One region of the Pseudomonas sp. AC532 genome, then DNA from elsewhere that is predicted to be linked to it. Evidence: predicted binding sites of a transcription regulator. Region 1 holds the regulator's gene; the other holds the start of a gene.
What was found. The regulator sigma-54, encoded in region 1, starts transcription at its own class of promoters, with help from an activator protein. The targets are predictions, from matches to a motif close to ANTGGCATNNANNTTGCTNT.
Positions count from the first base shown of each region.

Region 1 (15,665 bases):
AAAACGCTTCAGCTGGCTGGGCAGGTTGCGCGCATCGATCGATACCGCCACCTGCGGGTGCAACAGCTCGGTATGCAACAACGCACGTTCCGCCAACTCGGGCAGCAGGCCGGCGGGGAGGTTGTCGATGCAATAGAAACCGTTGTCCTCGAGCACGTCGAGGGCTGTGCTCTTGCCCGAGCCGGAACGGCCACTGACGATGATCAGGCGCATGGGCTCATCCTGTGGGGCTAGTGGCCGTTCTGCACGTTCACGACGGTCTGGTACAGGGAGGCGCTGTCCTGGGCCTGGCGAAGTTGCTCACGAACTTCTTCACGGTCGAACATGCTCGCAATCTGACGCAGCAGCTCGAGGTGCTCGTCGGTCGCTGCCTCAGGAACCAGCAGGACGAACAGCAGATCGACGGGAGCGCCGTCGATGGCGTCGAAGTCGACCGCGGTGCTCAACTTGAGCAAGGCGCTGATGGGGGTGGTGCAGCCAGGCAGGCGGCAGTGCGGGATGGCGATGCCATTGCCAAAGCCGGTCGACCCCAGTTTCTCCCGGGCGACGAGGCTTTCATAGATGATCTGGCCATCGAGATCGGGCAGGTCACGCGCGATCACGGCGGCAATCTGTTCGAGTACACGCTTCTTGCTGCCGCCCGGCACGTTCACGAGGGAACGGCCGGGGGTCAGTATGTTTTCAAGTCGGATCATAGGAGAAGGACGAGGTCAGCGGGCCATTGCACCCTGCTGACGGTCGAGCTGTTTTTCCTTGTGCTTGATGAGTTGGCGGTCGAGTTTGTCGGTCAGTAGATCAATGGCTGCATACATGTCGTCGTGCTCGGCGTTGGCGACCACTTCGCCTCCGGCAATGTGCAAGGTCGCTTCGACCTTCTGCTTGAGCTTCTCGACCTCCAGGATGACCTGCACGTTGGTGATCTTGTCGAAGTGCCGCTCGAGGCGTCCGAGTTTCTCCTCGATGTAGCTGCGTAGTGCGTCTGTCACATCCAGCTGGTGCCCACTGATGTTGACTTGCATACCGCTTCTCCTTGTTGCCGTGTGTGAGTGGCAGGTTGGAGAACCTGCCACAGGAACACTGGGGCTTGCTACGCGGTACCTCTAAAAACTACCTACGTTGCCATCTGCGTCAAAAACAGACTCAAATGCTCATTTACAGCTCGTAAACTGCGCTTTTCGCCTGTTTTTTCCTTGCGCTAACTGCCTCGCCAACGTCTTTAGAGATACCGCTACAAGGGCACCTTACATCAGTCGCTTGCGTTCGCTCGAAGGTGCTATACCGAGCGATTCACGGTACTTGGCGACTGTTCGGCGCGCCACTTGAATGCCCTGTGCTTCCAGTAAACCAGCGATCTTGCTATCGCTCAATGGCTTTTTCGCATTTTCCGCCGCGACCAGTTTCTTGATGATCGCGCGGATGGCGGTGGAAGAACATTCACCGCCTTCGGAGGTGCTCACATGGCTGGAGAAGAAATACTTCAGCTCGTAAATACCACGCGGGGTGTGCATGTACTTTTGCGTGGTGACGCGTGAAATGGTCGACTCGTGCATGCCCACCGCCTCGGCGATGTCGTGCAGCACGAGCGGCTTCATGGCCTCGTCGCCGTAGTCGAGGAAACCACGCTGATGCTCGACGATCTGCGTAGCGACCTTCATCAGGGTTTCGTTGCGGCTCTGCAGGCTCTTGATGAACCAGCGTGCTTCCTGCAACTGATTGCGCATGAAGGTGTTGTCGGCGCTGGAGTCGGCGCGTTTGACGAAGCCGGCGTACTGGGCATTGACGCGCAGGCGCGGCATGGCTTCCTGGTTGAGCTCCACCAGCCAGCGGTCGTTGTGTTTGCGCACGATGACGTCAGGCACCACGTACTCGGGCTCGCTGGATTCGATCTGCGAGCCGGGCCGCGGGTTGAGGCTCTGGATCAGCTCGATGACCGGGCGCAGCTCATCTTCCTTGAGCTTCATGCGGCGCATCAGCTGGCTGTAATCGCGGCCGCCGAGAAGGTCGAGGTAATCGCTGGTCAGGCGCAGGGCTTCGCTCAGCCATGGCGTGCTGGAAGGCAACTGGCGCAGTTGCAGCAGCAGGCATTCACGCAGGTCGCGCGCCGCGATGCCCGAGGGCTCGAACTGCTGGATGCGGTGCAGCACCGCCTCGACCTCGTCGAGCTCGACATCGAGTTCGGGGTCGAAGGCATCGGTAATTTCTTCGAGCGTCTCTTCCAGGTAGCCCTGACCATTGATGCAATCAATCAGGGTCACGGCGATCAGGCGATCCTTGTCCGACATCGGTGCCAGGTTGAGCTGCCAGAGCATGTGGCTCTGCAGGCTTTCCCCTGCCGAGGTGCGGGTGGTGAAGTCCCATTCGTCGTCGTCGCTGCTTGGCAGGCTGCTGGCGCTGGTCTGGTAGACGTCTTCCCAGGCGGTGTCGACAGGCAGCTCGCTGGGAATGCGTTCGCCCCATTCGCCTTCTTCCAGGTTGTCGACGGTCTGCGTATTTTCCTGGAAGGTCGGTTCCTGAAACTTTTCTTCCTGGGCGGCGGCGGTCGTGGCGCTTTCTGCGCCATCGGCCATGGGGTCCGAATTGTCGAAGTCGTCGCCTTCCTCCTGACGCTCGAGCATCGGGTTGGACTCCAGCGCCTCCTGGATTTCCTGTTGAAGGTCCAGGGTCGACAATTGGAGCAGGCGAATGGCTTGTTGCAGCTGCGGTGTCATCGTCAGCTGCTGGCCCATTTTCAGGACTAGCGATGGTTTCATTGCAGACCTTATCCGGCGTCTGTGCGCAATCGACGGCATGGCGACAAAGCGCCACTATAAAGCAAATTATATGCCTGAACCCGAGCGCTTTGCCTAGGGGCTGTTACCATTTCGTCACACCGATACGGCGGCGATGGTAGCTGGCTCCAGCAGGCGCTCATCGATGGGGAAGCCTGTCACAGACGGAATTCGTGGCCCAGATAGACTTCCTTGACCACCTGATTGGCGAGGATGGCGGCGGAGTCACCTTCGGCGATCAGTTGCCCGTCGCTGACGATATAGGCGGTTTCGCAGATATCCAGGGTTTCACGCACGTTGTGATCGGTGATCAGTACGCCGATGCCCTTGGCCTTGAGGTGATGGATGATCTGCTTGATGTCGCCAACGGAGATCGGGTCGACACCGGCAAAGGGTTCATCGAGCAGAATGAATTTCGGCGAGGTGGCAAGCGCCCGGGCGATTTCCACGCGGCGGCGTTCACCGCCGGACAGGCTCATGCCCAGGTTGTCGCGGATGTGCGTGATGTGGAATTCCTGCAGCAGGCTCTCGAGTTCCTGCAGCCGCTGGTCGCGGTTCAGGTCCTTGCGCGTCTCCAGGATGGCCATGATGTTATCGGCGACGCTGAGCTTGCGGAAGATTGAGGCTTCCTGCGGCAGGTAGCCGATCCCGGCGCGAGCACGGCCGTGCATGGGTTGGTGGCTGATGTCCAGATCGTCGATCAGTACCCGACCCTGGTCAGCCTGAACCAGGCCCACGATCATGTAGAAGCAGGTGGTCTTGCCTGCGCCGTTGGGGCCTAGCAGGCCGACGATCTGTCCGCTGTCGATGCTCAGGCTGACGTCGCGCACGACCTGGCGGCCCTTGTAGCTCTTGGCCAGATGCTGGGCTTTCAAGGTGGCCATGGTTATTGGCCCTGCTCGGCTGCGGGTTTTTTCTGCGGCTGGATCACCATGTCGATGCGCGGGCGCGGGCTCGACACGTTGGTGCCTGTGGCGCGGCCGGCGTTGACGATCTGGCGGCGCGTGTCGTAGACGATCTTCTCGCCTTCGAAGGTATTGCCTTCCTGCACGACCTTGGCCTGGTCGATCAGCACGATGCGCTCATTGGCCGCGAAGTACTGGATGGTCAGGCCATAGGCCTTGACGATCTGCTTGTCGGCCGCTGGCTGCTGCTCGTAATAGGCCGGCTTGCCGACCGACGTGAACACGTCGATATCGCCCTGGGCGTTCTGGGTGATGGTGACGGTGTCGCCGGTGATCTTCAGGGTGCCCTGGGTGATCACCACGTCGCCGCGGTACACCGCCACGCCTTGCTTGTCGTCCAGTTCGGCGCTGTCGGCCTGCACGCGGATCGGCTGATCGCGATCGCTCGGCAGAGCCCAGGCGCTTGCGCTTCCTAGCGTTGCGCCGAGGCTGAGAAGTAGGGGGAGGGTTTTAACGAACCTCATGCTGGCCTCTTACGTTGGACTGCAGGAGCATCCTGCCGTCATTCAAGTACGCTTTCATTCCTTGTGCCGTGGTCACCCCGTTGGCTGCGTCGATTCTAACGGCTTGCTCGGTCTGCGCATATTCCTTCTGCGGGAATACGGTCAGGCGGCTGGTGGTGAGTATAGTGGGGCGGCCTTTTTCGTCGGTGCGCTCCACGCGTACCTGGTCGATCAGTTCGACCTGATCGCCATCGGGGCCGACTTCGCCGCGCGCGCTGCGTACCTTCCAGGGAAACTCGGTGCCGCGAAAGAGGTTCATGCGCGGCTCGGTGAGCATCGTCACATCGGTGCTCTGCACATGCTCGAGGCGGTCACTGGTGATATCGCTCTGTACCTTGCCGTCCGGCAGGTACTGCACGCTACGGGCGTTGATGGCGTAGAAATCGATCGGGTTGTCCGGGCCTGTCTGCTGGGGGCGGCCGGAAAAGCTGTCCGGGTTGATGTTCCAGTAGCCTGCGGCGACCAGCAGCAGGGCGCCAAGGATCAGCAGGACGGGAGTGATGAATTTGCGCAGCATCGGCAGGCCCTAGAGGTAGGCGGACTGGGCGGCTTCGAGAGTGCCCTGGCCACGCATGATGAGTTCGCAGAATTCGCGCGCCGCACCTTCGCCGCCGCGGGCCTGGGTGACGCCGTGGGCGTGTTCGCGGACGAAGTCGTTGGCGCTGGCGACCGCCATGCCCAGGCCGACCCGGCGAATCACCGGCAGGTCGGGCAGGTCATCGCCCAGGTACGCGACCTGCTGGTAGTCCAGGCCGAGCTCGGCGAGCAGTTCGTCGAGCACGTCGAGTTTGTCTTCGCGGCCCTGGTACAGGTGCTGGATGCCGAGGTTCTGTGCGCGGCGCTCGACGACCGGAGTCTTGCGGCCGCTGATGATGGCGGTGCGCACGCCCGAGTTGATGAGCATCTTGATGCCCTGGCCGTCCAGGGTGTTGAAGGTCTTGAACTCGCTGCCGTCGACCAGAAAGTACAGCTTGCCGTCGGTGAGCACGCCATCCACATCGAAGATGGCCAGTTTGATGGCGCGCGTGCGCTGTAGCAGTTCGTTCATCACATTACCCCCGCACGCAGCAGGTCGCCAAGGTTGAAGGCGCCTACCGGGTAGCCATTCGAGTCGACCACCACCAGGGCGCTGATCTTGTTGTCTTCCATTATCTTCAGGGCCTCGGCGGCAAGCATGTCGGCGCGGGCGGTCTTGCCGCGCGGGGTCATGACGTCGTCGATGCGCGCGTCACGCACGTCGATGCCCTTGTCCAGGGCGCGGCGCAGGTCGCCATCGGTGAATACACCGGCCAGGCGGCCGTCTTCTTCGAGCACGGCGGTCATGCCCAGGCCTTTCTGGGTCATTTCCAGCAGCGCATCGCGCAGCCCGGTACCACGCTTGACCTGCGGCAGGCTGGCGCCGGCGTGCATGACGTTCTCGACCTTGAGCAGCAGGCGCCGGCCGAGGGCGCCGCCCGGGTGCGAGAAGGCAAAGTCTTCGGCGGTGAAGCCGCGGGCTTCCAGCAGGGCGATGGCCAGTGCGTCACCGAGCACCAGTGAAGCGGTGGTCGAGGAGGTCGGCGCCAGATTGAGCGGGCAGGCTTCCTTGGCGACGCGGGTGTCGAGGTTCACCTCGGCGGCCTTGGACAGCGGCGACTCCGGGTTGCCGGTCATGCTGATCAGGGTGATGCCGAGGCGTTTGATGAGCGGCAGCAGGGTGACGATCTCGGCCGTGGAGCCCGAGTTGGAGAGTGCGAGCACCACATCTTCACGGGTGATCATGCCCATGTCGCCATGGCTGGCTTCGGCCGGGTGAACGAAAAAGGCGGTGGTGCCGGTGCTCGCCAGGGTCGCCGCGATCTTGTTGCCGATGTGCCCGGATTTGCCCATCCCTACCACGACCACGCGACCCTTGCTGGCCAGGATAAGCTCGCAGGCCTTGACGAAATTGGCGTCGATGCGAGGCAGCAGCTCCTGTACCGCCTCGATCTCGAGGCGGATGGTGCGTTGGGCGGAATCAATAAGGTCGCGGGTCTGGTTCATGCTCGGCTTGGGCTGCTGGACGAAAAAGACAGGGATTATAGCGGGAAAGGCCACCGGACTCACCATTCATGCTGCGCCTGCGAAATGGTAAAACTGTCACATACCTGAACGTGCGCGCCGCTTGGCTTTGGCGGGCCATAGTGCAAATGCTATAGTCCGCAGCCAATTTTCGGCCCGTATGACTGATGGTCGTGCCCTTATCCCCATGCACGGCGTCTATTAGGAAGGCTGTACGCAATGGAGTTCCGATGAGCGCCGAAAATCAGTACGCGGTCGAACTGAGAAACGTGAGTTTCCAGCGCGGCGCGCGTCATATCTTCAAGAATGTCGACATCTGCATCCCGCGGGGCAAGGTCACCGGGATCATGGGGCCCTCGGGCTGCGGCAAGACCACCCTGTTGCGGCTGATCGCCGCCGAGTTGCGCCCCAGTGCCGGGGAAATCCACGTCAATGGCCTGAACCTGCCCGATCTGTCGCGCAGCGAGCTGTTCGACATGCGCAAGCAGATGGGCGTGCTGTTTCAGAGTGGCGCGCTGTTCACCGACCTCGATGTGTTCGAAAACGTGGCCTTCCCGCTGCGTGTGCATACCCAGCTTCCCGAAGAAATGATTCGTGACATTGTTCTGATGAAGCTGCAGGCGGTTGGCTTGCGTGGGGCCATCGAATTGATGCCCGATGAGCTCTCCGGCGGCATGAAGCGACGGGTCGCGCTGGCCAGGGCGATCGCCCTGGACCCGCAGATCCTCATGTACGACGAGCCGTTCGTCGGGCAGGACCCGATCGCCATGGGCGTGCTGGTGCGCCTGATCCGTCTGCTCAACGACGCGCTGGGCATCACCAGTATCGTGGTGTCTCACGATCTGGCCGAGACCGCGAGCATTGCCGACTACATCTATGTGGTGGGCGACAGCCAGGTGTTGGGCCAGGGAACGCCGGCCGAGCTGCGTGACTCGGATAATCCACGAGTGCGTCAATTCATGCAGGGCACACCGGACGGACCGGTACCTTTCCATTTTCAAGCGCCTAGCTACCACGACGATCTATTGGGAGGGCGCTGATGCGCAGGACATCTTCACTCGAGCGCGTGCGCCTGTTCGGGCGTGCGGGCATCGATGTGGTCGCCGCGCTGGGGCGTTCGACGATCTTTCTGTTGCGCGCGCTGTTCGGGCGCGGCACATCGGGCAATTCGCTGCAACTGCTGATCAAGCAGCTGTATTCGGTTGGCGTGCTATCGCTGGCCATCATCATCGTCTCCGGGCTGTTCATCGGCATGGTGCTGTCGCTGCAGGGCTTCAGCATCCTCGCCAAGTACGGCTCCGAGCAGGCGGTGGGGCAAATGGTGGCGCTGACCCTGCTGCGTGAGCTGGGGCCGGTGGTCACGGCGCTGCTGTTCGCCGGGCGCGCCGGATCGGCGCTGACGGCCGAGATCGGCAACATGAAATCCACCGAGCAGTTGTCGAGCCTGGCGATGATCGGCGTCGACCCGCTCAAGCACATCGTCGCACCGCGGCTGTGGGCCGGGTTCATTTCCATGCCACTGCTGACCATGATCTTCAGCGTGGTGGGCATCTGGGGCGGCGCGATGGTCGCCGTCGACTGGCTGGGCGTTTACGAGGGCTCGTTCTGGGCCAATATGCAAAACAGTGTTTCGTTCCGCGAAGACGTACTCAACGGGATAATCAAAAGCCTGGTCTTCGCTTTCGTCGTCACCTGGATCGCCGTGTTTCAGGGATACGACTGCGAGCCGACTTCGGAAGGCATCAGCCGCGCCACCACCCGTACGGTGGTGTACGCCTCGCTGGCCGTTTTGGGGCTGGATTTCATTCTGACCGCTTTGATGTTTGGAGATTTCTGATGCAAAACCGCACGATGGAAATCGGTGTCGGCCTGTTCCTCCTCGCCGGCTTGCTGGCCCTGCTGCTGCTGGCGCTGCGGGTCAGTGGTCTGGCCCCTGGCAGTGCCGTGGATACTTACAAGGTGTATGCGCACTTCGACAATATCGCCGGGCTCACCATGCGTGCCAAGGTGACCATGGCGGGCGTCAGCATCGGCCGTGTGACGGCCATCGATCTGGACCGCGACAGCTACACCGGGCGCGTAACGATGGAACTTGATGGCAATGTCGACAATCTTCCGGTGGACTCCACCGCGTCGATCCTGACCGCAGGGCTGCTCGGTGAAAAGTACGTGGGCATCAGCGTTGGCGGCGACGAAGAGCTGCTGGCCGATGGTGGAACCATTCACGACACCCAGTCTTCTCTGGTGCTCGAAGACCTGATTGGCAAGTTCCTGCTCAATTCGGTCAACCGGGATCAGGACAGCCAATGAGGTACCCGACGATGATCAAGACCGTGCGCAACAGCCTAGTCGCTCTGCTGGCCAGCTTGCCGCTGCTCGCCCTGGCCGCACCCGCCGCCCACGAGGTCGTGCGGGAAACCACCGATACGCTGCTGGCCGACCTCAAGGCCAACAAGGACGAATACCGCAAGAACCCGGATGCCTTCTACAACTCGCTCAACGAGATCCTCGGGCCGGTGGTGGATGTCGACGGCGTGTCGCGCAGCGTGATGACGGTGCGCTACTCGCGTGACGCCACGCCCGAGCAGATGGCCCGCTTCCAGGAAAACTTCAAGCGCAGCCTGATGCAGTTCTATGGCAACGCGCTGCTCGAATACAACAATCAGGACATCCGCGTGATCCCGGCGTCCGGCAAGCAGGATCCGCAGCGCACCTCGGTGAACATGGAAATCCGCGACGGCAAGGGCACGGTCTACCCGCTGTCGTACACCATGGTCGCCATGGACGGTACCTGGAAATTGCGCAACGTGGTGATCAACGGCATCAACGTCGGCAAGCTGTTCCGCGACCAGTTCGCCCAGTCTATGCAGACCAACCGCAACGACCTCGACAAGGTTATCGACACCTGGGCCGACACCGTGGCACGGGCCCGTCAGGCGCGGGGTACGTCGTGAGTTCGTCAGCGATCGTCGAACAGGCGCCGGGTCTGCTGGCGCTTTGCGGTGTGCTCGACTACCAGAGTGGCCCCGCGTTGCGCGAGCAGGGCGGCCGGCTGATTCGCGACACCCGGGGTGATGCCTGTGTGGTGGATTGTTCGGCAGTGGAGAAGTCCAGCAGCGTCGGCCTGTCCCTGCTGCTGTGCTACACCCGAGACGCCCGGGCTGCGGGCAAGGTGCTGAGCATTCGCAACCTGCCGCAGGACATGAGTGGGATCGCCAAGGTGTGCGAATTGCACCACGTGCTGCCCCTGCAAGCCTGAAGGCGCCGTCGGCCAGTTGGCGCTTCGGCTCGGGCCGCGGCCTTTGGCGACACTGACCACGCCGAAAATTGCTCCCGGCAAATTTTTGGTATGATGCCTGCCCCCATGTCTACAGGCGCTTGCCGAGGCCGCAGGCGGATCGTGTGGCCAGCATCGTAGCTGCCCGACCTCCGCGCAATGTCCGGCAAACGCAGTAAACAGGCGCTGCTCTGCGGCGTTTACGCTTATTGAATACGTTGATCGAGGTTGAGCATGCAGGCCCTTGAGGTAAAAAGTTTCTTGGAGACCCAACTGCCGGATGTTCAGGTGGAGGTCGAGGGCGAAGGCTGCAATTTTCAGCTCAACCTGATCAGCGATGAGCTGGCGGGCCTCAGCCCGGTCAAGCGTCAACAGCAAGTCTACGCTCACCTCAATCCCTGGATCGCCGATGGCAGTATCCACGCCGTGAGCATGAAATTCTTCAGCCGTGCCGATTGGGCCGCGCGCTCCTGAGACGACGAATTAGCTATGGATAAATTAAGCATTACCGGTGGCGTGCGCCTCGACGGCGAGATCCGCATATCCGGCGCCAAGAACTCCGCGTTGCCGATTCTGGCAGCGACCCTGCTTGGCGATGCGCCGGTGACCATCTGCAACCTGCCGCACCTGCACGACATCACCACGATGATCGAGCTGTTCGGCCGTATGGGCATCGAGCCGATCATCGACGAAAAGCTCAGCGTCGAAGTCGACGCACGCACCATGAAAACCCTGGTCGCGCCGTACGAGCTGGTGAAGACCATGCGCGCCTCGATCCTGGTGCTCGGCCCCATGGTCGCGCGTTTCGGTGAAGCCGAAGTGGCGCTGCCCGGCGGCTGCGCCATCGGTTCGCGTCCGGTCGATCTGCACATCCGCGGCCTCGAAGCCATGGGCGCGGTGATCGACGTCGAAGGTGGTTACATCAAGGCCAAGGCGCCGGAAGGCGGTTTGCGCGGCGCGCACTTCTTCTTCGACATGGTCAGCGTTACCGGCACCGAGAACATCCTGATGGCCGCCACCCTGGCCAAGGGTCGTACCGTGCTGGAGAACGCCGCCCGTGAACCGGAAGTGGTGGACCTGGCCAACTGCCTGATCGCCATGGGCGCGAAGATTCAGGGCGCCGGCACCGACACCATCACCATCGATGGCGTGGAGCGCCTGCACGGCGCGCGTTTCAACGTGATGCCCGATCGGATCGAAACCGGCACTTATCTGGTCGCCGCTGCCGCCACCGGCGGTCGTGTCAAGGTCAAGGACGCCGACCCGAGCACCCTGGAAGCGGTGCTCGCCAAGCTGCAGGAAGCGGGCGCCGAGATCACCACCGGTCCCGACTGGATCGAACTGGACATGAAAGGCAAGCGGCCCAAAGCCGTGAGCCTACGCACCGCGCCGTACCCGGCGTTCCCGACCGACATGCAGGCGCAGTTCATTGCCCTCAATGCCATTGCCGAAGGCACGGGCACGGTGATCGAGACGATCTTCGAAAACCGCTTCATGCACGTTTACGAAATGAGCCGCATGGGCGCGCAGATCCAGGTCGAAGGCAACACCGCCATCGTTACCGGCACCGCGCAGCTCAAAGGCGCGCCCGTGATGGCCACCGACCTGCGCGCTTCGGCGAGCCTGGTGATCGCCGCGCTGGTAGCCGAGGGTGACACGCTGATCGATCGCATCTACCACATCGACCGTGGCTACGAATGCATCGAGGAGAAACTGCAATTACTGGGGGCGAAGATTCGCCGCGTGCCGGGCTGACCCCATGCTGACCATTGCCCTGTCCAAAGGCCGCATTCTCGATGACACCCTGCCGCTGCTCGCGGCGGCAGGCATCGTGCCGACCGAGAATCCGGACAAGAGCCGCAAGCTGATCATCCCCACCACCCAGGACGACGTTCGCCTGCTGATCGTGCGGGCCACCGATGTGCCGACGTACGTCGAGCACGGCGCTGCCGATCTCGGCGTCGCCGGCAAGGACGTGCTGCTCGAATACGGCGGCCAGGGCCTCTACGAGCCGCTGGACCTGCGCATCGCCCGCTGCAAGCTGATGACCGCCGGTGCGGTCGGCGCCGCTGAGCCCAAGGGCCGTCTGCGCGTGGCCACCAAGTTCGTCAATGTCGCCAAGCGCTACTACGCCGAGCAAGGGCGCCAGGTCGATATCATCAAGCTGTACGGCTCCATGGAGCTGGCCCCGCTGGTGGGCCTGGCCGACAAGATCATCGACGTGGTCGACACCGGCAACACGCTGCGTGCCAACGGCCTGGAAGCGCAGGAGCTGATCGCCCACATCAGTTCGCGCCTGGTGGTCAACAAGGCGTCCATGAAGATGCAGCATGGCCGTATCCAGGCCCTCATCGATACGCTGCGCGAAGCGGTCGAGACGCACCATCCGCATTGATGCTCTCCGGCGCGGCCTGCTCTGGGCCGCGCAACGCCTATCCGTGCCATAGCCAATTTTTCAGGTGCCCACACGGAGAGGCCTGTTAATGTGGCGCCTGAAAAAACTCCAGATGAGGCTTCAGCCATGACCGCTCCAGTTGCCATTCGCCGACTCAACGCTGCCGACGCGGATTTCGCTCATCATCTGGATCATCTGCTGAGCTGGGAAAGCGTGTCGGACGAGGGCGTCAATCAGCGTGTGCTGGACATCATCAAGGCCGTGCGTGAGCGCGGCGATGCGGCGCTGGTCGAATTCACCCAGCGTTTCGATGCGCTCGAGGTGGCATCGATGGCCGACCTGATCCTGCCTCGCGAGCGCCTGGAGCTGGCGCTCACGCGCATTACCGCCGAGCAGCGTCAGGCGTTGGAAATCGCTGCCGAGCGGGTGCGCAGTTACCACGAAAAGCAGAAGCAGGATTCCTGGACCTACACCGAGGCCGACGGCACGGTGCTGGGGCAGAAGGTCACGCCGCTGGACCGTGCCGGTCTTTACGTGCCGGGCGGTAAGGCGTCCTACCCGTCTTCGGTACTCATGAATGCGATTCCGGCCAAGGTCGCCGGGGTGTCGGAAGTGGTCATGGTGGTGCCCACCCCGCGCGGTGAAATCAACGAGATCGTGCTGGCCGCGGCAGCGATCGCCGGTGTCGATCGGGTGTTCACCATCGGTGGTGCCCAGGCCGTAGCCGCGCTGGCGTATGGCACCGAGAGCGTACCGCCGGTGGACAAGATCGTCGGTCCCGGCAATATCTACGTGGCCACCGCCAAGCGCCACGTGTTCGGCAAGGTGGGCATCGACATGATCGCCGGGCCGTCGGAAATCCTCGTCGTCTGCGACGGCCAGACCGATCCCGACTGGATCGCCATGGACCTGTTCTCCCAGGCCGAGCACGACGAAGACGCGCAGTCGATCCTGGTCAGCCCTGATGCGGCGTTCCTCGACCGGGTCGCCGAGAGCATCGAGCGGTTGCTGCCCAGCCTGGAGCGCGAGACGATTGCCCGCACCTCGCTCGAAGGCCGCGGAGCGTTGATTCAGGTAGCCGATATGGCGCAGGCCATCGAAGTGGCCAACCGCATCGCACCGGAGCATCTGGAACTCTCGATCGAGGACCCCGAGCACTACCTGCCGCAGATCCGTCATGCAGGCGCCATCTTCATGGGTCGCTACACGGCCGAAGCGCTGGGCGATTACTGCGCAGGTCCCAACCACGTGCTGCCGACCTCGGGCACGGCGCGGTTTTCGTCGCCGCTGGGGGTGTACGACTTCCAGAAGCGTTCGTCGATCATCCAGTGTTCGGCCGAAGGCGCGTCCGAGCTTGGCAAGGTCGCGTCGGTGCTGGCCCGTGGCGAGTCGTTGACCGCCCACGCACGTAGCGCCGAATACCGCATCAAGAACTGATTGCAGGCAGGGTGGAACCGGTTCGTCAGCCGGTCCCCCAGTGACCCCATCGAATGCGAGGAGAGAAGGGTAAATGAGCAGATTCTGGAGCCCCTTCGTCAAGAACCTGGTGCCTTATGTGCCCGGCGAGCAGCCCAAGCTGAGCAAGCTGGTCAAGCTCAATACCAATGAAAACCCCTATGGTCCGTCGCCCAAGGCAATCGCTGCCATGCGCGAAGAGCTGAACGACGACCTGCGTCTGTACCCCGACCCCAATGGTGACCGCCTGAAACTGGCCGTTGCCGACTTCTACGGCGTGCAGCCGGCTCAGGTATTCGTCGGCAACGGTTCGGACGAGGTGCTGGCCCACGCGTTTCATGGCCTGTTCCAGCACGGCAAGCCGCTGCTGTTCCCGGACATCAGCTACAGCTTCTACCCGGTCTACTGCGGGCTGTATGGCATTCAGGCCGAGCCGCTGGCGCTGGACGAGCAGTTCCAGATCCGCATCGAGGATTACGCCCGGCCCAATGGCGGCATCATCTTCCCCAACCCCAATGCGCCGACCGGCTGCCTGCTGCCGCTGGAGGCCATCGAGCGGTTGCTGCAGGGCAACCCGGACAGTGTGGTGCTGGTCGACGAGGCCTATATCGACTTTGGCGGGGTTTCGGCGATCAGCCTGGTGGACAGGTACCCGAACCTGCTGGTCACCCAGACGCTGTCCAAGTCTCGCTCCCTGGCCGGCCTGCGCGTCGGCCTGGCGGTTGGGCACGTGGACCTGATCGAGGCGCTGGAGCGGATCAAGAACAGCTTCAACTCCTATCCGCTGGACCGCATCGCCATCGCCGGCGCCGCGGCAGCCTTCGAGGACCGTGGCTATTTCGAGCAGACCTGCGCCGCGGTGATCGACAGCCGCGAGCAGGTCACCGCCGGTTTGCAGGCGCTGGGTTTCGAGGTGCTGCCGTCGGCGGCCAACTTTATCTTTGCCCGCCACCCGCAGCATGACGCCGCGGGTATCGCTGCGGCGCTGCGCGAGCAGGGGGTGATCGTGCGTCACTTCAAGCAGGAACGCATCGCCCAGTTCCTGCGTATCAGCATCGGTTCGCCAGAGCAGAATCAGGCGCTGCTCGACGCCCTCGCCTCAGTCTGATTGTCGGCGTGAACGGAAAAGCCAGGGCAAATGCCCTGGCTTTTTTCTGCCGGTTCGCCGCCACGCTTGGCGCGAACCGCGGGGTATCGGATCAGTGATGATGCCCTTGGCCGATGAACGTCAGCGACGTGAAATAGCCGTTGCTGTCGATGTCGGCATCGCCTTTGACGGCCTGGCTGGCCTCGGCGGCGATGATGTTCAGGCCTTCGTTGCGCACCACGACCTGTGCTTCACCCTTGGCATCGGTTGTGGCGCTGACCTGGTCCGGCGCGCTGCGGTAATCACCGATCAGCTTGATGCCGGCGGCCGGCTTGCCATCGATCAGCACACGCACGGGCAGCGGCTTGCCGACCCCGATTTCAAGCGGATCGGCCAGGGGCACGATTACCATGCGCAGGCCTTTGAGGTCTGGCAGGTGGGCATGCGCCTCGAGGATCGACAGGCTGTATTTATAGGTGTGCAGAGCCTCCACGGCATTGCTTACCTGGCTGCGACCCTGGTTGAGCCACTTGCCGTCGGCGGTTTTCGACCAGGCGCCATTGTCCAGTGCCACTGCCAACGAGGCCGGGGCGCTGAGGGGGTTGAGGCGGGCGTGGTCAGCCAGGCGCTCGATGGTCACCGGGATGGTCTTGCCCGCCGCATTGAAGGCCCACGCGCGACTGACCTTGTCGGCCTTGAAAGCGTCGTCTTCGGCGCCGTGGCCATAAACGACTTCGATGTTGCCGCGTCGTTGTTCGGTCCACAGGCCGTGGGCGCCGGCCTGGCCGGCCAGGGTGAGAAGTGCCAGCAGGGCGGCGGTTTTGCTTGAGATGCGCATGATGCGTCCTTTCGATCAGAGGTTGAGGGTCAGGCTGACACTGAGGTTGCGCGGCTCGCCAGGTTGCACCCAGACGCTGTTGAAGGCGCGCTCGTAATATTTGCGGTCGAACAGGTTGTTGAGGTTGAGGCCGACGGTGACGTCCTCGCTGGCCTTGTAGTGCGCGAGCAGATCGACCGTGCTGTAGGACGGCACCGTGAAGCTGCTGCCGGCCTGGCCGGAGCGTTCACCGACGTAGTTGAGCGCCGCGCCGAGGTCGGAGCCGCGCAGGGCGCCGTCCTGGAATTCATACACACTCATCAGGCTGGCGCTGTTGCGCGCGATGCCGAGCAGGTCG
Region 1 is NZ_OZ409888.1:3,878,356-3,894,020, forward strand. It holds gene rapZ (RNase adapter RapZ) at 1-213, opposite strand, end outside; gene ptsN (PTS IIA-like nitrogen regulatory protein PtsN) at 231-695, opposite strand; gene hpf (ribosome hibernation-promoting factor, HPF/YfiA family) at 711-1,019, opposite strand; gene ACZ0AV_RS18010 (RNA polymerase factor sigma-54) at 1,242-2,750, opposite strand; gene lptB (LPS export ABC transporter ATP-binding protein) at 2,927-3,652, opposite strand; gene lptA (lipopolysaccharide transport periplasmic protein LptA) at 3,655-4,197, opposite strand; gene lptC (LPS export ABC transporter periplasmic protein LptC) at 4,184-4,753, opposite strand; gene ACZ0AV_RS18030 (KdsC family phosphatase) at 4,763-5,284, opposite strand; gene ACZ0AV_RS18035 (KpsF/GutQ family sugar-phosphate isomerase) at 5,284-6,258, opposite strand; gene ACZ0AV_RS18040 (ATP-binding cassette domain-containing protein) at 6,507-7,316, shown strand; gene mlaE (lipid asymmetry maintenance ABC transporter permease subunit MlaE) at 7,316-8,113, shown strand; gene mlaD (outer membrane lipid asymmetry maintenance protein MlaD) at 8,113-8,586, shown strand; gene ACZ0AV_RS18055 (MlaC/ttg2D family ABC transporter substrate-binding protein) at 8,598-9,230, shown strand; gene ACZ0AV_RS18060 (STAS domain-containing protein) at 9,227-9,535, shown strand; gene ACZ0AV_RS18065 (BolA family protein) at 9,788-10,027, shown strand; gene murA (UDP-N-acetylglucosamine 1-carboxyvinyltransferase) at 10,043-11,308, shown strand; gene hisG (ATP phosphoribosyltransferase) at 11,313-11,948, shown strand; gene hisD (histidinol dehydrogenase) at 12,075-13,385, shown strand; gene hisC (histidinol-phosphate transaminase) at 13,459-14,511, shown strand; gene ACZ0AV_RS18090 (DUF4198 domain-containing protein) at 14,603-15,328, opposite strand; gene ACZ0AV_RS18095 (TonB-dependent siderophore receptor) at 15,344-15,665, opposite strand, start outside.

Region 2 (15,665 bases), 640 kb from region 1:
CACCACATCCGATATCAAGAGCTCGGGCTGCCGCGGGGAGCTGTAGTTTCGGGGCCAGCACGGCCTTCTCGGCCTGATCGCGCTGCCTGACCAATTCAGGGTCATTGTCCTGATACATCGTGGTACTTAGCGCACTGGCATATTCTCGCCGGCCTCTCTCATCGAAAAAGGCCTGCGTTGCCTCGTAATCGATAGGAATGTTGGTCCCTTTTATCCGGCCTTGAGTGCTCATTCGTTCTCCACACGGGCTTGGTATGCGCGACGCGCCATTGGCGATCAACTCTGCGTCAATCTTCCGACATTCAGAGACCACCAAGCAAAAGATTAGCCAACAGGAGAGAAGCTGCTACTGGTTGCCACATAGACATGCAGAATGTGGCAATGCCAGCCAAGAGATCAGAGCTTGTTGAACAGGTTCAGGCTCGAGACTTTCACGTAGCTCTGCTGCGCAGCTTCGAGGATCAGCGTCTGGAATGACAGGCGCGAGAGCGCCTCGGGATAGTCCAGCTCACGCAGTTCGGCCTGCACCGACTTGTTGGCGAGGGCGGTGTCTTCGTTGCTGGTCAGCGTACTTTCGATAATGTTTCGACGCGCGCCAATGTCGCCACGGGTGGCATCGACCGTAACGCTGGCATGTGACAGATTGGTTATCGCCTGTGCGACGGCATCGCGGACCTGCCGGTTGCCCTCCGGCGTTGCCGGCGACTCCTCGAGCGACTTGCGCAGATTGGCGATGGTGTCGAGCGCGCCCTGTTTCTGGCGGTTGGGATCGGACGTGACGGTGACCGTATCGCCTGCAGCGGGAGCGCCATCGAAGTTGATCACCACGCCGCGAAAAACCAGCTTGTCGGTGGCGTCGGGCTGGTCATCCATGGCACCGCTGGCCAGTGCCGGCGTGGTGGTTCCAGCTGCAAACACCTCGTAGCTATTGGCATCCGGGTTGCCGAATACGATATCAACGCCACCATCCGGAAAACGCGGTGTGCCACTGAATGCCACCTCATCCTGAACCAGTGGCGTGGAGGCGCGCAGAGTAGACCCAGGCTGAGCGGCGACGGCCGCATCCAGGCGACCGGCATTGATAACGTCCTGAAATACCTTCTTGCCGTTATCACTGATCGGTACGCTGAGCGAGCTGGCAATTTCCAGCTTGCGCTGCCCTTCGTCGCCCTGATAGCTGTAAGTGCCATCGGCATTGCGAGCGAAAGGCTCGGCTTTGCCCTGGAATCCCGAGAAAAGATATTCACCGCGGGCATTCTTGGTATTCATGAGGCCGAGTAGCTCGTCTTCACGCTCACGCAATTCGGCTGCGATAGCTTTGCGCTGCTCGGGAGCCAGGCCGCCGTTACCGGCAGTAAATGCAAGTTCCTGCACCCTTATCAGTACGGTGTTCACCGACTGTAAAACGCTTTCCTCCTGAACGAGGCTGTTATCTGCCGCATTCAGGTTTTCCTTGTGTTGGCTCAGCACATTCTGCTGCTGCTCGAGCTGCAGCAGACGCACGGACGCGACCGGATCATCGGCTGGCGTGAGGATGCGGTTGCCGGTGCTGATCTGTTCCTGAGTGCGGATGGCATTGGCGTAGTTGCGCTGCAGGCCTTGCACGCCGTTGTTGAACGCCTGAACAGTGGAGATGCGCATAACAGCCTCGTCTTCTCTGGCGGTGGCTGGCGTTTGCCAGAGCCGCACCCGCTTGGGGATTTGTTCACCACCTGGCCAGTGCTGGATGGTTGATCGTGTTGTGTGTTTGTGGGCTGAAGCCCACCCTACCCGACGGGCGCGTTCGCGCCACTACCTGAATGCCCCGATCAGGGTATCGAACAAAGAGCGCGCAACTTGAATCACCTGGGCGGACGCGTTGTAGTACTGCTCGAACTTGATCAGGTTGGCCGCCTCTTCATCCAGGTTGACTGCAGACAGCGAATCTCGGTTGTCCTGCGCCTGTTTGAGAATAGCAGTTGTCGCCTCGCCGTCCTGCCGAGCCTGTGCGGTCAGCGTGCCGACCCGCTCGATCAGGTCCCCGTAGCTGTCGGTGAAACTGGAGCCGGTGGCAATGCCCGTCACCGTGGGGTCGACACCGACCACCTGCTTGCTCTGCAAGCCGACCAGCGCCAGAGCGTTACGGTTGTCCGACACACCGTTCTGGTTGAAGCCGATCGTGAAGCGATCACCGTTTTCCGGGCGGCCGCTGAGGCTCATGTTGGCGCGGGTGCCATCGGCCAGGGTCAACTGGTAGTTGTTTTGCTGGCCCGGCTCGAATAGCGGTGTCGGTGCAGGGGTGATCGGCTGCCCCTTGTTATCGACACGGGTCAGCGTCGCGCCGGCAGGCAAGCCGTTGAAACCGCCCGCTGCCGAGTCGTAGGTCAGCGCCAGCGGTGGAAATGCGGCCTGCAAAGCTGCCGGGTCGATATTACTGCCTGTGGGCTGCAGCGTCGGCTGGCTGATCACACCATTGCCGCGGTTCTGCGTGTTGGCCTCGGCGCGAATCGGCGCGGCGAAGGCCAACTGATCGGCCTGATCGAGGATTGTCGACATGGTCGAGGCGCCGATGCGGGTCGGCTGCAATACGAACGAATCGCCAGCTGCCGGCGCGGGCGTGCCGACCACGACCTGGAAACCCTGGCTGCGCCCGGCGCTGTCCTGAAAACTCAGGGTACCGGGAGGGTTCTGCGTCACGGTCATCGGCTGGTTGTCGCTCAGGCGCCGCGCCGTGTAATTGCCACCGTCGAACTCCAGTCGATAATCGCTGGTGGTCAACAGCGAGCTGTTGCTGATGTTGAGGATCGGTGAAGCATTGCTGCTGTTGGTAGAAGACGGCAGCACGCGCAAGCGGGCCAGTGATTCGGCGTTGAAATCACCGAACAGCTTGGTGCCAACCTGCCCTTTCAGATCCAGGCCCTGCCCCAGCTGGCTGTTGACCTGATCACTCACCGCCAGCGCCAGGCGCCCCAGGGAATTGAAGGTGGTGTCCAGCACCTCCTCGCGATACCGCAGGATGCCGCCCAGCTCGCCGCCAGTGACTTGTGTGGTGATGGTCTGCCGAGATGCACCCACCAGAAACTGGATTTCCGAGCGATTCGGATCATTGGTGCCGGGCACCACTTCCAGGCGCGCCGCACTGTTGCCGATTACCAGCGGCTGGCCAGAGCCGATGAAGACGTTTTGCGTACCATCGTTCTGCGCGACCACGTTGACGCCAATGAACGTCGACAATTGCCGCACCGCTTCTTCACGGGCATCGAGCAGATCATTGGGCTGACTGCCGTTGGATTGCGCGACGGCAATCGATTCATTGAGACTGGCGATGGAGCCGGCGAGCCGATTGACCTGCTCGGTCACGGCCCCCATCTGCTTGTTGGCGAACGCGTTCTGCTCGCTCAAACGGTCGTAAACGGTATTGAATCGCCGACTCAGCCCCTCGGCTTCTGAGAGCACCAACTGCCGGGCGGGCACGTTGGACGGATCCTCGGCGGCGGTCTGCAGGGACGAGAAGAACTTCTGCAGCGACGGTGTGACTCCCGTGGTGGTGCCGGCCAGCAGTGAGTCCAGCTGATCGATCTGGCTCTTGTAGGCCGCCACGTCGCTGCTCAACGAGGTGCTGCTGCGCAGTTGGGTGGTCAGAAACTCACTGTAACTGCGGCGGATATCCACCAGCGAGGTGCCGGAGCCAATGTAGCCCGCCCCGCTGAACTGCGGCGTACGTGTGGCCTGGATGGTGTCCTGGCGCGAGAACCCGGGCGTGTTGATGTTGGTGATGTTATGGCCGGTGACCGCCAACGACGTCTTGTTCGCCGACAGGCCCGACAGGCCAATGCTCAGTAAGTCAGCCATGCTTCATCATCCCTGGTTCGAGGGCGCGCCGTTGGCGGCGATCATCTGGTAGGTCGACATCTTGCGAGCGATCTGCGACACCTTGTTGGCGTACTGCGGATCGGTGGCATAGCCGGCTTTCTGCAACTCGCGGGCGAACTGCTCGGGGTTGGCGGTCGAGCTCAGGGCTTTTTCATAGCGCCCGTTGCTCTGCAGGAAGCTCACGTAATCGTCGAAACTGTGGGCAAAGGATTCGTAGGCGCGGAAGGACGCGGCTTCCTTCACCGGTTTGCCGTTCTGGTATTCGGTGGTCATCACCCGTGCGGAATCACCGCCCCAGGTGTTGTGGGTCTTGATACCGAACAGGTTGTGGCTGCTGCTGCCATCGCCCTGCTTGATGATCGACTTGCCCCAGCCGGTTTCCAGGGCCGCCTGGGCGACCAGGTACCGCGGGTCGACGCCCAGTTTGGCTGCCGCCTTCTCGGCCATCGGCAGCATGGTTTCCATGAATTCCTTGGCCGACTTGAAGGTGGTGCGGCTGGCAATGGCTTCGCTGCCGTTGATGTCCAGGCGGCGTTCGGTCGGCGCCGCATAGGCCTTGGCAGGCAACCAATCACCTTTGGCCAGCGGCTTGCCCACGGCATCACCGGCGGGCGTGCCTGGCGCTGTAGCAGCCGTAACCGCCTCAGCGCCAGGCACGATGCCGGCCTGAACACGTTGAGCCAGTTTGCCGGGCAGTGACAGGCGGCGCTGATTGAGCAAGGCCATGTCATTGCGCTCGCCGTCCGCAACCGCCGCGGCCTTTTCGACCTGCATGGGCGCGGCTGCCTGTTCGGTGCGCGCCAGCGGCTTGCTCGGTGCGGCCGGCACCGGTGCGTCGACCTGGGCGAATGGATTGGGCCGCTCGCTGACGTTGCGCATCTTCGACATCTGCCGCGCCATCACGTCGGCCAGGCCGATACCGTTCTTGTTGCCGGCCATGGTCACCGACAGCTGTTGGTCGTACATGTCCTGGTAGGTCTTGGCTTCGTTGCTGTTCATGAAGTTGCCTTCACCGAACACTTCGTTGGCCGAGCGCATGGTCTTGAGCATTTCATTGAGGAACAGCGACTCGAATTCCTTCGCAACCTTGCGAATGTTTTCCTCATTGTCGCCACCAACCTTGAACTGGTTGAGGCGATTGAGATCGGTATAGGCGCCAGTATCAATGCTGCTGGTGCCGGCGGCCGCGAGTCGAGTATCCATGTCCCGTTCCTTTTAAATCACGATCAGGTCGGCCTGCAGAGCGCCGGCTTGCTTGAGCGCCTCCAGGATGGCCATCAGGTCGGAAGGCGCCGCGCCCACCTGGTTTACCGCCCGCACGATCTCGTCGAGGGTGGTGCCCGGGCCGAACTTGAACATCGGCTTCATTTCTTCATCGGCGCCCACCCGTGAGCGCGGCACAACCGCGGTCTCGCCGCCGGACAAAGCGCCTGGCTGGCTGACGATCGGGTCTTCGGTGATGGTCACCGTCAGGCTGCCATGGGTCACGGCGGCAGGCTGCACACGCACGTTCTGGCCGATCACGATGGTGCCGGTACGCGAGTTGATGATGACCTTGGCGACCGCCTGCCCGACATCGACCTCGAGGTTCTCGAGGATCGACAGGTAGTCGACACGCTGGCTCGGGTCGAGCGGCGCGCTGACGCGAATCGAGCCACCATCGAGCGCCTGAGCCACGCCGGGGCCAAGCAGTTCGTTGATGTGGTCGACGATGTTCTTGGCGGTGGTGAAGTCCGGGCGATTGAGGTTCAGCGTCAGGGTATTGCCCTGATCGAAACCGCTCGGCACCGGACGTTCGACCGTGGCACCACCGGGGATGCGGCCAGCCGAGGGCACGTTGACGGTGATGCGCGAGCCGTCGGCGCCACTGGCATCGAAACCGCCCACCACCAGGTTGCCCTGGGCAATGGCGTAGGTGTTGCCGTCGATACCCTTGAGTGGCGTCATCAGCAGGCTGCCACCGCGCAGGCTCTTGGCGTTGCCGATGGAGGAAATGGTGATGTCGATGGTCTGCCCGGGCTTGGCGAACGGCGGCAGGTCGGCATGGATCGACACCGCGGCGACGTTCTTCAACTGCACGTTGCCGCCTTCCGGCACCTTGATACCGAACTGCGCCATCATGTTGTTGAAGGTCTGCACGGTGAAGGGCGTCTGGGTGGTCTGGTCGCCGCTGCCATTGAGGCCCACGACCAGGCCGTAACCGATCAACTGGTTACTGCGTACACCCTGGATGCTGGCCAGGTCCTTGAGCCGCTCGGCTTGAGCGGTGGAGGCCAGCAGCAGCGCCGCGACAGTGATGATCCATTTGCGCATGATCAAGAACCTCAGAACGGCCACAGCGGGCTGACGAAAAAGCGATCCAGCCATCCTGGCTGACTGGCATCGGCGAAGGCGCCGGTGCCGGAATAGGTGATGCGTGCATCGGCGATACGGGTCGAGGCCACCGTGTTGTCACGGGCGACGTCGTCGGAGCGAACCAGCCCGGCTATACGCACCAGTTCGTCACCGGTATTGAGCGTCATCCACTTCTCGCCGCGTACCACCAGCAGACCGTTGGGCAGCACCTCGGCCACGGTAACGGTGATCGAGCCGGTCAGGCTGTTGCTCTGCCCGGCCTGGCCGGAGCCATTGGTGTCACGCTGGGCACCGTACTGGGCGCTGAGCCCCAGGTTCTCGGCCTTCAGCGGGTTGAGGCTGGAACTGGGATTGTCGATCGACACACCACCGCCAAACAGCGAGGTCAGGCCAATGTTCGCGTTGCTGTCCTTGGACATCTGCGAGCTGGCGTTCTTGCTGGCCTGCATGCGTTCACTGAGGCTGATGGTGATCACATCGCCGACGCGAAACGCCTTGCGGTCGCCGTACAGGTTGTTCTCGAAACCCGACTGGAAGATCGAGCCATTGTTCTGCGCAGCCGGCAACGGTGTGCGCGGCAGCACTGGCGCGTAGTACGGGTCGTTGGGCTTGGCGGCAGGCGCCATGCAGCCAGTGAGCACTACACTGCCGAGAATCGAGAACACACACACCAAGCGGTTCATAACCACTACCTCACAACGTTCAGGCGTATCGAGGGGCGGGCTGTCGCCCTACCCCGGGTCTTAAAGGTTCTGCGTGATGAAGGACAACATCTGGTCGGCGGTGGAGATGACCTTGGAGTTCATCTCGTAGGCGCGCTGGGTGGTGATCATGTTGACCATCTCCTCGACCACGCTGACGTTGGAGTTCTCCAGGGTGTTCTGCAGCGTCGTGCCCAGCCCGTTGAGGCCCGGCGTACCCACTTGCGGGGCACCGCTGGAGGCGGTTTCCAGGAACAGGTTGTTGCCGATCGCCTCCAGGCCCGCCGGGTTGATGAAGTCGGTGATCTGGATGTTGCCGACGATTTGCGGCTGCGGGTTGCCGGTGGTGGTCACCGACGCGGTACCGTCTTCACCCACGGTGAACGTACGCACTTCCGGCGGCAACACGATAGCCGGCTCCAGGGCGAAACCCTGCGAAGTCACGACCTGGCCATCGGAGTTCAGGTGGAAGCTGCCATCACGGGTGTAGGACACCGTGCCATCGGGCATCAAAACCTGGAAGAAACCACGGCCATTGATCGCCATGTCCATCGGCTGCTCGGTGGTTTGCAGGCTGCCGGCGGTGAAGATCTTCTGCGTGCCGTTGATGCGCACACCGGTACCCAGTTGCAAGCCGGACGGCAACTGGCTGTCCTGACTCGACTGGCCGCCGGGCTGGCGACGGATCTGGTACAGCAGGTCCTCGAACTCGGCGCGATCGCGCTTGAAGCCCGTGGTGGACACGTTGGCCAGGTTGTTGGAAATGGTCGTCAGGTTCATGTCCTGAGCGGACAGGCCGGTCTTGCTGACCCAAAGTGCCGGAAGCATAGCGTTTCTCCTCGGGCGCCGGATTCATGGCGCCGCGCGTTTGGTTATCAGGTCATTTGCAAGACACGCGCCATAGCGGTGTCATTGTCTTCGGCCGTACGCATCATCTTTACCGACAGCTCGAACTGCCGGGACAGCGCCAGGATCGAGGTCATTTCCTCGACCGCGTTGACGTTGCTGGCCTCGAGAAAGCCCGAGGTGATCTGCACGGTGGCATCCGCCTCTGGCGGCTGCGGGCCGGTGAAGCGGATCATGCCGTCGCTGCCTTTCTGCATCTGTTTCAGGTCAGGATTGACCAGCCGCAACCGGTCAACCTCGGCGAGCACCCGCGGCGCTTCGCCCAGGGCACGAATGCTGATGGTGCCATCCTGGCCGATCTCGATCTTCTGCTCCGGCGGCACGGCAATCGGCCCGGCATTGCCCATGACCGGCATGCCATTGCCGGTGCGCAGCATGCCCTGGGCATCGACGTTCAGGCTCGCGGTACGCACATAGGCCTCGGTGCCATCCGGCGCCTGCACGGCCAGCCAGCCCTTGCCGCCAATCGCGACATCCAGATCACGGCCGGTTTCCTGCAGGGCGCCCGGCGTAAAGTCGGTACCGGGTCGCTCGCTCATGGCGAACACTCGCGACGGCTGAGTCTCACCAAAGATCGGCATCGAGCGCGCCTGCTCGAAATCGCGGCGGAAGCCGGTGGTGGAGATGTTCGCCAGATTGTTGGCGTGGGCACGCTGGGCCAACGTGTTGTTGTGGGCACCAGTCATGGAGACGTACAGCATCTTGTCCATGTTTCCTCCGAGGTGGGGCAACTCGCCCGCGACTCTGACAAGAGCTTAAAAGCAATTGGCGTGCCATGGCTTATAAAAACACATAAGCCATTGATTTTATTTGAATAAATAAAACAGAACAGGCTCCCGAGGGAGCCTGTAATTTGTCGCTTGGCGAGTTGTTGCCGCTGGCGGCAACAACTCCCTGACGCCTATCAACGCAGGTTGATGATCGTCTGCGTGATGGCGCTCTCGGTCTCGATGGTCTTGGCATTGGCCTGGTAGTTGCGCTGGGCGACGATCAGGTTCACCAACTGGTCCGACAGCTCGACGTTGGAGTCTTCCAGCGCGCCGGACTGCAGCGTACCCAGCGTGCCGCTTTTCGGCGTGCCTACCACCGGCTCGCCGGATGCCGACGATTGAACCCAGGCAGTTTTACCGACCGGCGTAAGCCCCTGCATGTTGGCAAAGTTGGCCAGCACCAACTGGCCCTGAACCTTGGTCTGGCCGTTGGTGTAACGCGCGAACAGCACGCCGGTCTCATCGATCTCCAGGCCCGACAACTCACCGGTGCTATAGCCGTCCTGGACGACCCTGGCGACCGAGAACGTGCTGTTGTACTGGGAGGAGCCGCGGAAATCGAACTTCACCGCGTCGCTGGCATCCGAGCCATTGGCCGCCCAGGTAGTGCCTTCGGCATTGGTGGGCGCTGCCGGAATCCAGCCATTCATGCTGATGGTGCCATCGGGGTTGACCGTGAGCCCGGCGCTCAACGCAGTCGGATCCACGGTCTGCAACTTGCCCGAGGCATCGAAGCTTATGCTGGCGGAAAGCGGCTGAGTGTTGGCAGGGTTCAGCGGGTTGCGACCGTCGACGAGGATTTTTACGTCCCAGTTGTTGGCATCGGTCTTCACGAAATATTGAGTGAAGGAATGCGCGTTGCCCTGGGCATCGTAGATGTTGACCGATGTGGAGCGGTTGTAGCTGGTCGGGTCCGCAGGGTTGAAGGAGGCGTTGGCAGCCGTGGAGCCCGCGGTATTACCCGCCGCGTTGGCAGCTGCAAGCTGTGCCGGCGTCGCCGCCGCGGTCGCTGCAGCAATCTGAGCAGGCGTCGGATTGGGGACACCAGGCAGGAGGGATCCATTGAAAGCGGTTTGGAAGGCGCCATCAAAGGCACTCTGGCGTAGCACCGGAACGGTTTCGGTCGAGTTCAGGTTGAATGGCTGGGTAATCGTACTGGTCGAGCGCGGCGCCTGACTGGCTGTTTCCACCCTCAGGTTGCCGATGATGCCGTTCTGCAGATTGCCGTTAGCGTCTACGCCATAACCCTGCAGGTTATGCCCGAAATTGTTGACGATGAAACCTTCGCGATCAGTACCGAAATAACCGGCACGGGTGTAGCTGATATCACCGTTGTTGCTGGTGCGGAAGAAGCCACTGCCGTTGATGGCGAGGTCCAGCGAGTTCTGGGTGTAGTTGATGTTGCCCTGGCTGAACAACTGCGACACGTCGCTGAGCAGCACACCGCTACCGATCGGGTTCGAGCCGCTGCTGAGCATCGACGAGGCATAGAGGTCGGCGAACTCCGCACGTGACTGCTTGAAGCCCGCGGTACCGGCGTTGGCGATGTTGTTACCCGTTACGTTAAGGTCACTGGTCGCAGCGCGCAGGCCACTAAGACCGATATTGAACGACATGAAATTCTCCTTGCCGATACCCGGCAGTTACAACCTGTTAGTTACTGACCAATGACCTGCACTTGCGACAGCGGCACATTGCCGATTCCTGCAAGGTTGAGCATCAATTCGTTGCCGCCCAGCGTCACGCTGTCGACGTTGGCCGGCAGCATGGTGTGCAGCCCCTTCGTCTCGTTGCCGTACGTTGCCTGGGCCTCGAACCGGTAGGTGCCCGGCTTCATCACGTTGCCGCTGGAGTCCTTGCCGTCCCAGATAAAGTTGACGTTGCCGGCCTTCTGCTCACCCAGGTTGATTCGGCTGACCACCGCGCCGGAACCGTCATAGACGTTGACGTACACGTTGCTACTGCTGGTCGGTAGCACGGCGCTGGCCTTGAAGCTCTCGCTGGTATCGACCACGGCCTTGTCCACCGGCACGATCACTTTGCGACCGACCAGCGAAGACGCCTGCAGAGCTTGGGAAGACTGATAACCCGAGAGAATGGTCTCCATGCTCGAGTTGAGCTTCTCGACGCCTTCCACGGTACTGAATTGCGCCAGCTGTGCGATGAACTCGCCGTTGCCCTGGGGCTCCAGCGGGTTCTGATTGTTCAGCTGCGCCACCAGCAGATTGAGAAACTGGTCCTTGCCCAGTTCCTTGTTCTGCGTGGTGTCCTGCTTGACCTGAAACTGATCCAGTACCGAACTGGAGCCGACGCCATCAACAGTGCTCATCTCTCACTCCCGGCTTACTGACCCAAGGTCAGGACGCGCTGCATCATCTGCTTGGCGGTATTCATCATTTCCACGTTGGTCTGGAAGGCGCGACTGGCGGAAATCATGTCCGCCATCTCCTCGACCACGTTGACGTTGGGGTAATACACATAACCGGCTTCATCGGCCGCCGGGTGGTTCGGCTCGTAGCGCGGCATCAGGCTGCTCTGATCCTCGACGATACCCAGCACCTGCACGCCGGCACCCGACTGATCCTGGTCGGCGAACAGCGAACCGTTCTCGCCACCCTGTGCCTGCTGAAAGACGGTCGCGAACACCGGGTGCCGCGCCCGATAGGTCTGGTCGATGCTCGACGAGACCGTTTCGGCGTTGGCGATGTTGCTGGAGATGGTATTCAAGCGAGTGCTCTGGGCACTCATGCCGGTTCCGGCGATGTTGAACACGCTGGTAAGTGACATGTCGGGCTCCTTTATTCACCACGCAGGGCGCTTACGAGCCCTTTGAATTTGCTGTTGAGAAGCGTGAAGCTGGTCTGGAAGGCCACCGAATTCTCGGCATAGTTGGCCTGCTCTACCTGCGCGTCCACGGTGTTCTGATCGATCGAGGGCGCTGTGGGGATGCGGTAGGCCAGGGCCGCATCACCCATTGGCACGCCTTCTGCTGCAATATGGCGACTGTTGGTGGTCTTCAGGCCCGCATTGCCGGTGCCGCCGCTCTTGGCGGCCTGCTGGGCCAGCACAGAGGCGAAGTCCAGATCTCTGGCCTTGTAGTTGGGGGTGTCGGCGTTCGCCATGTTGTTGGCCAACACCTCGGCACGCTGGGCGCGGAAGCCCAATGCCTTCTCATGAATACCCAATGCGCTGTCGAAACTGATGCTCATCTCAGGAACCTTTGCCATGGCGGCTAGCCTGTTTTCGTGCAAAGTTCTCAGCAAAGCACGTGCCAATTTATTTTTTTCTTTATAAATCAGCTTGATGAGCAATAAAGGAGTCGAGCAGAGAGGCTAAGCGGCAAAGCTTTTCCGCCGGTTGGCAAGGTGAAGGCGGCAATTGCCGAGCGGCTTGCCGCTTTTCTGACGCCCAGGTGACGGAACACTGTCAGTCATCGAAGGGATTTTGCAGAAACGCAAACGGGAGGCCTGGGCCTCCCGTCTTGAGCAGCTGCAATCATTTGGCTTTGTAAATGATCCCGGGACTGCACTGCACCATCTGGTACTTCTCCGGCAAGCCATTGAGGGCTTCGGAAGCACCGAGAAACAGATACCCGCCAGGCTTGAGCATGGCGTGGATGCGCGTGAGGATGTCCTTCTTGACGTCAGCCGAGAAGTAGATCAGCACGTTGCGGCAAAACACGATGTCGAACTTGCCCAGGCTGGCATAGCTGTCCAGCAGGTTCAGCGGGCGAAACTCGACCCGACTCTTGATCGCCGGCTTGACCACCCAGCGCCCCGGCCCCTTGGGGTCGAAGAAGCGCTGCAAACGCTCCTGGGCAAGGCCGCGGCCCATGGCCAGGCTGTCGTACTCACCCGACTTGCAGTTGTTGAGCATGGTCGGCGACAGATCCGTTGCAACGATCTGCACCCCGGTCTTGAGCTGACCAAGGTTGCTGCGCTCGAATTCATCGATGCTCATCGACAGCGAATAAGGCTCCTGCCCCGAGGAGCAGGCTGCCGACCAGATACGCAGACGCTGTCCCGGGTACGCCTTGATGAGCTCCGGCAACACGCGATTCTTGAGCACTTCGAATGGATAGGCATCGCGAAACCACAGGGTTTCGTTGGTAGTCATGGCATCGACCACCTGCTCACGCAGGCCACTGCGTGGCTGAGTCTGCATGCGCTGCACCAGTTCTCCGAGAGACTTGATGCCATTGGTTTCCATCAGTTTGTTCAGCCGGCTGGAGACCAGGTACTGCTTATTGCTACCCAGCACGATGCCACAGGCTTTTTCCAGAAAGATCCGGAATTGCTCAAAATCCAAATTACCTGAAGACACTCGCGCAGCCTCGCCCATCTGAAAAGTAGAACGACAAGCGAGCCACTGCGCACCTGCCGATTATGCTACTGCCGCCAGATAGATCGGGCGGCTGATACGTCATGTCGATTGAACGCTCGCCTTGATGCGTTCGACCACTCGAGAGGCCAGATCATCCGGACGAAATTTCGCCAGGAAGTCGTTGGCCCCCACCTTCTTGACCATCGCCTGGTTGAACACCCCGGACAGCGAAGTATGCAGCAGTATATGCAGCTTCTGCATGCGCGGGTCGGAGCGTATCGCGGCGGTCAGTGTGTAGCCGTCCATCTCGGGCATCTCGATGTCGGAGATGAGCATCAGCAGCTCCTGCTCCGGCGATTTGCCCTCGTCTGCCATGGCACGCAGGAAATCCAGCGCCTGGCGACCATCATTCAATGCCGTCACCTCGACGCCGATGGTCTGCAGGCAGCGCATCACCTGCTTGCGGGCAACCGACGAGTCGTCGACGATCAACACGTGCTGGCTGACGGCCTTGGTCTGGGTTTCGGCGTCGACCACGCCCACGGAAATCACTTCGGAAGTCGGCGCCACCTCGGCGAGAATCTTCTCCACGTCGATGATTTCGACCAGCTTGTCGTCCAACCGCGTAACCGCCGTCAGGTAGTGATCACGCCCGGTCCCCTTGGGTGGCGGGTGGATTTCTTCCCAGTTCATGTTGACGATGCGCTCGACAGAACGCACCAGGAAGCCCTGCACCTTGGTGTTGTACTCGGTGATGATGACGAAGCTGCCCTCCAGATCACCCAGCGGGCGCTTGCCCGTCGCCATGGATAGATCGAGGATCGGAATGGTGCCGCCACGAATGTTCGCCACGCCGCGAACCACCGGGCTCGACTTCGGCATTATGGTGAGTTTCGGGCACTGAAGTACCTCCTTCACCTTGAAGACGTTGATCCCGTAAAGCTGTGAGCCATCGAGACGAAACAGCAGCAGTTCCAGGCGATTCTGCCCAACCAGCTGAGTGCGCTGGTTGACCGAATCCATCACACCGGCCATGTGTGGGCCCTCATTAATTCAGTAACGCATCTGATTTGGTCAGCGTAGCAGGCGGCACGCGCTTTGCTTCTAACCAGGCATGAATGCACAAACGACAATTATTCGACGCGCGATGGCCAAGAGCCTTCGATGCCTGGCAGTTTTACCTGCTTTACTGGCGCTCGGCTATAGCACGCTGTCAACTGCCTCCGTCACCCTGCCCGATCAGCTTATCGGCGAGAGTCAGCGCTTTCTTGAGCAGGCTGTTGATGAGTATTTGCAGCGCAGCAACATTCAGGCTCGCCACGAGATCGAGATCAACCGCCTGGACCCGCGCTTGCGGCTGCCGTTGTGCGATCAGCCACTGACCACCACCCTGGAAACCCCGGCCGAACCGGTAGGCCGGGTGACCACCCGGGTACGCTGCGACGGCACCTCCCCCTGGACGGTATTCGTGCCAGGGCAGGTTCGCCTGTTCCGCGAAGTGGTCACCGTGGTGCGCCCCATCAAGCGCGACGGGGTATTGAACGAAGCGGACATCATGCTCGCGGAACGCGATGTGGGTCTGCTCAACCAGGGCTACCTGACAGATCTCGGGCAGGCCCTCGGCAGGAAAGCGACACGCGCCATGCAGCCGGAGCAGGTGCTGGCGCCGGTGTATATTCGCCAGGCCGAGGCCATTCGTCGTGGTGACCAGGTGGTGATCAGTGCACGCAGCGGGGGCATCAATGTGCGCATGCCTGGCGAAGCCCTCTCCGACGGCACCGTGGGCAAACAGATCAGTGTGCGCAACCAGCGCTCACAGCGGGTGGTACGGGCTCGGGTAATCGGCCCAGGGCAGGTTGAAGTATCGATGTAGGAGTCTGCGGACTCATTTGCCGAAAGGATTGTCAGAGCTCTGGCTGACTGATGAAGCAGCGTGTTTTAGACTGTGCAAGCGACGCGATTTTTTTGCCTAAAGTTTTCTCGGAAGTCGCCGACACACTAGGCAAGCGTCCAAACCCTGTCAGAGGTTCTGCATCATGGTCATCGATTTCAATCGGCTCAACAGCACCACGCCAGCCAGCACCACACGTGCAGGTAGCACCCAGGGCGGCAAGAATGAAGCCGCCGACAAGGCCGCAGGCAACGAAGCCGCGAGCCAGAAAGCAGCCCTTGGCGGCAAGAGCGGTGAATCCGTTCAACTGAGCAGTGAAGCTCAGCAGCTGCAGAAGACCGTGGACAAGCTGCGCGACCAACCGGTCGTCGACACCGATCGGGTCGCCAAACTGAAGCAGGCCGTCGCCGATGGCAGTTATCAGGTCGACAGCCAGCGCGTCGCCAGCAAGCTGCTCAATTTCGAATCCCAGCGCTAGTCTGCGGGCTTGCACTGGGGTGTTGGACGCCCGGGAACCGTTTCGATGTGTGCCAGCCACGCGGCTAGCCCTCTTCGAACGAGTTGCCCCCCCAGAGAGCCCGTTATGAACGCTAAAACCCTGCTTGACCTGTTCAATGAAGATATCGGCCATGCAGGCCGGTTGCTTGAGCTGATCGAGGCCGAATTCCAGGCCTTGAGCGAACATGACCTTACCCGCCTGCAACAGATCCTGGCCGACAAGCAGCCTCTCCTTGCCTGCCTGGACCAGCACGGCAGACAGCGCTCCCAGACACTGATGAACCTCAACCTGAGCGCCGACCGCACCGGCTTGCAGGCGCTCGCCCAGGGTTCCGATCAGGGCGATGCCCTGATGGCCAGCAGCGACCA
Region 2 is NZ_OZ409888.1:4,516,876-4,532,540, reverse strand. It holds gene ACZ0AV_RS21065 (class I SAM-dependent methyltransferase) at 1-232, opposite strand, end outside; gene flgL (flagellar hook-associated protein FlgL) at 397-1,641, opposite strand; gene flgK (flagellar hook-associated protein FlgK) at 1,792-3,831, opposite strand; gene flgJ (flagellar assembly peptidoglycan hydrolase FlgJ) at 3,838-5,055, opposite strand; gene ACZ0AV_RS21045 (flagellar basal body P-ring protein FlgI) at 5,068-6,165, opposite strand; gene flgH (flagellar basal body L-ring protein FlgH) at 6,177-6,890, opposite strand; gene flgG (flagellar basal-body rod protein FlgG) at 6,951-7,736, opposite strand; gene ACZ0AV_RS21030 (flagellar basal body rod protein FlgF) at 7,784-8,524, opposite strand; gene ACZ0AV_RS21025 (flagellar hook protein FlgE) at 8,719-10,200, opposite strand; gene flgD (flagellar hook assembly protein FlgD) at 10,242-10,913, opposite strand; gene flgC (flagellar basal body rod protein FlgC) at 10,928-11,371, opposite strand; gene flgB (flagellar basal body rod protein FlgB) at 11,383-11,793, opposite strand; gene cheR (protein-glutamate O-methyltransferase CheR) at 12,080-12,907, opposite strand; gene ACZ0AV_RS21000 (chemotaxis protein CheV) at 13,007-13,942, opposite strand; gene flgA (flagellar basal body P-ring formation chaperone FlgA) at 14,022-14,780, shown strand; gene flgM (flagellar biosynthesis anti-sigma factor FlgM) at 14,944-15,276, shown strand; gene ACZ0AV_RS20985 (flagella synthesis protein FlgN) at 15,382-15,665, shown strand, end outside.
Region 2: the regulator sigma-54 is predicted to act here: its motif matches at 11,841-11,860, upstream of flgB (flagellar basal body rod protein FlgB).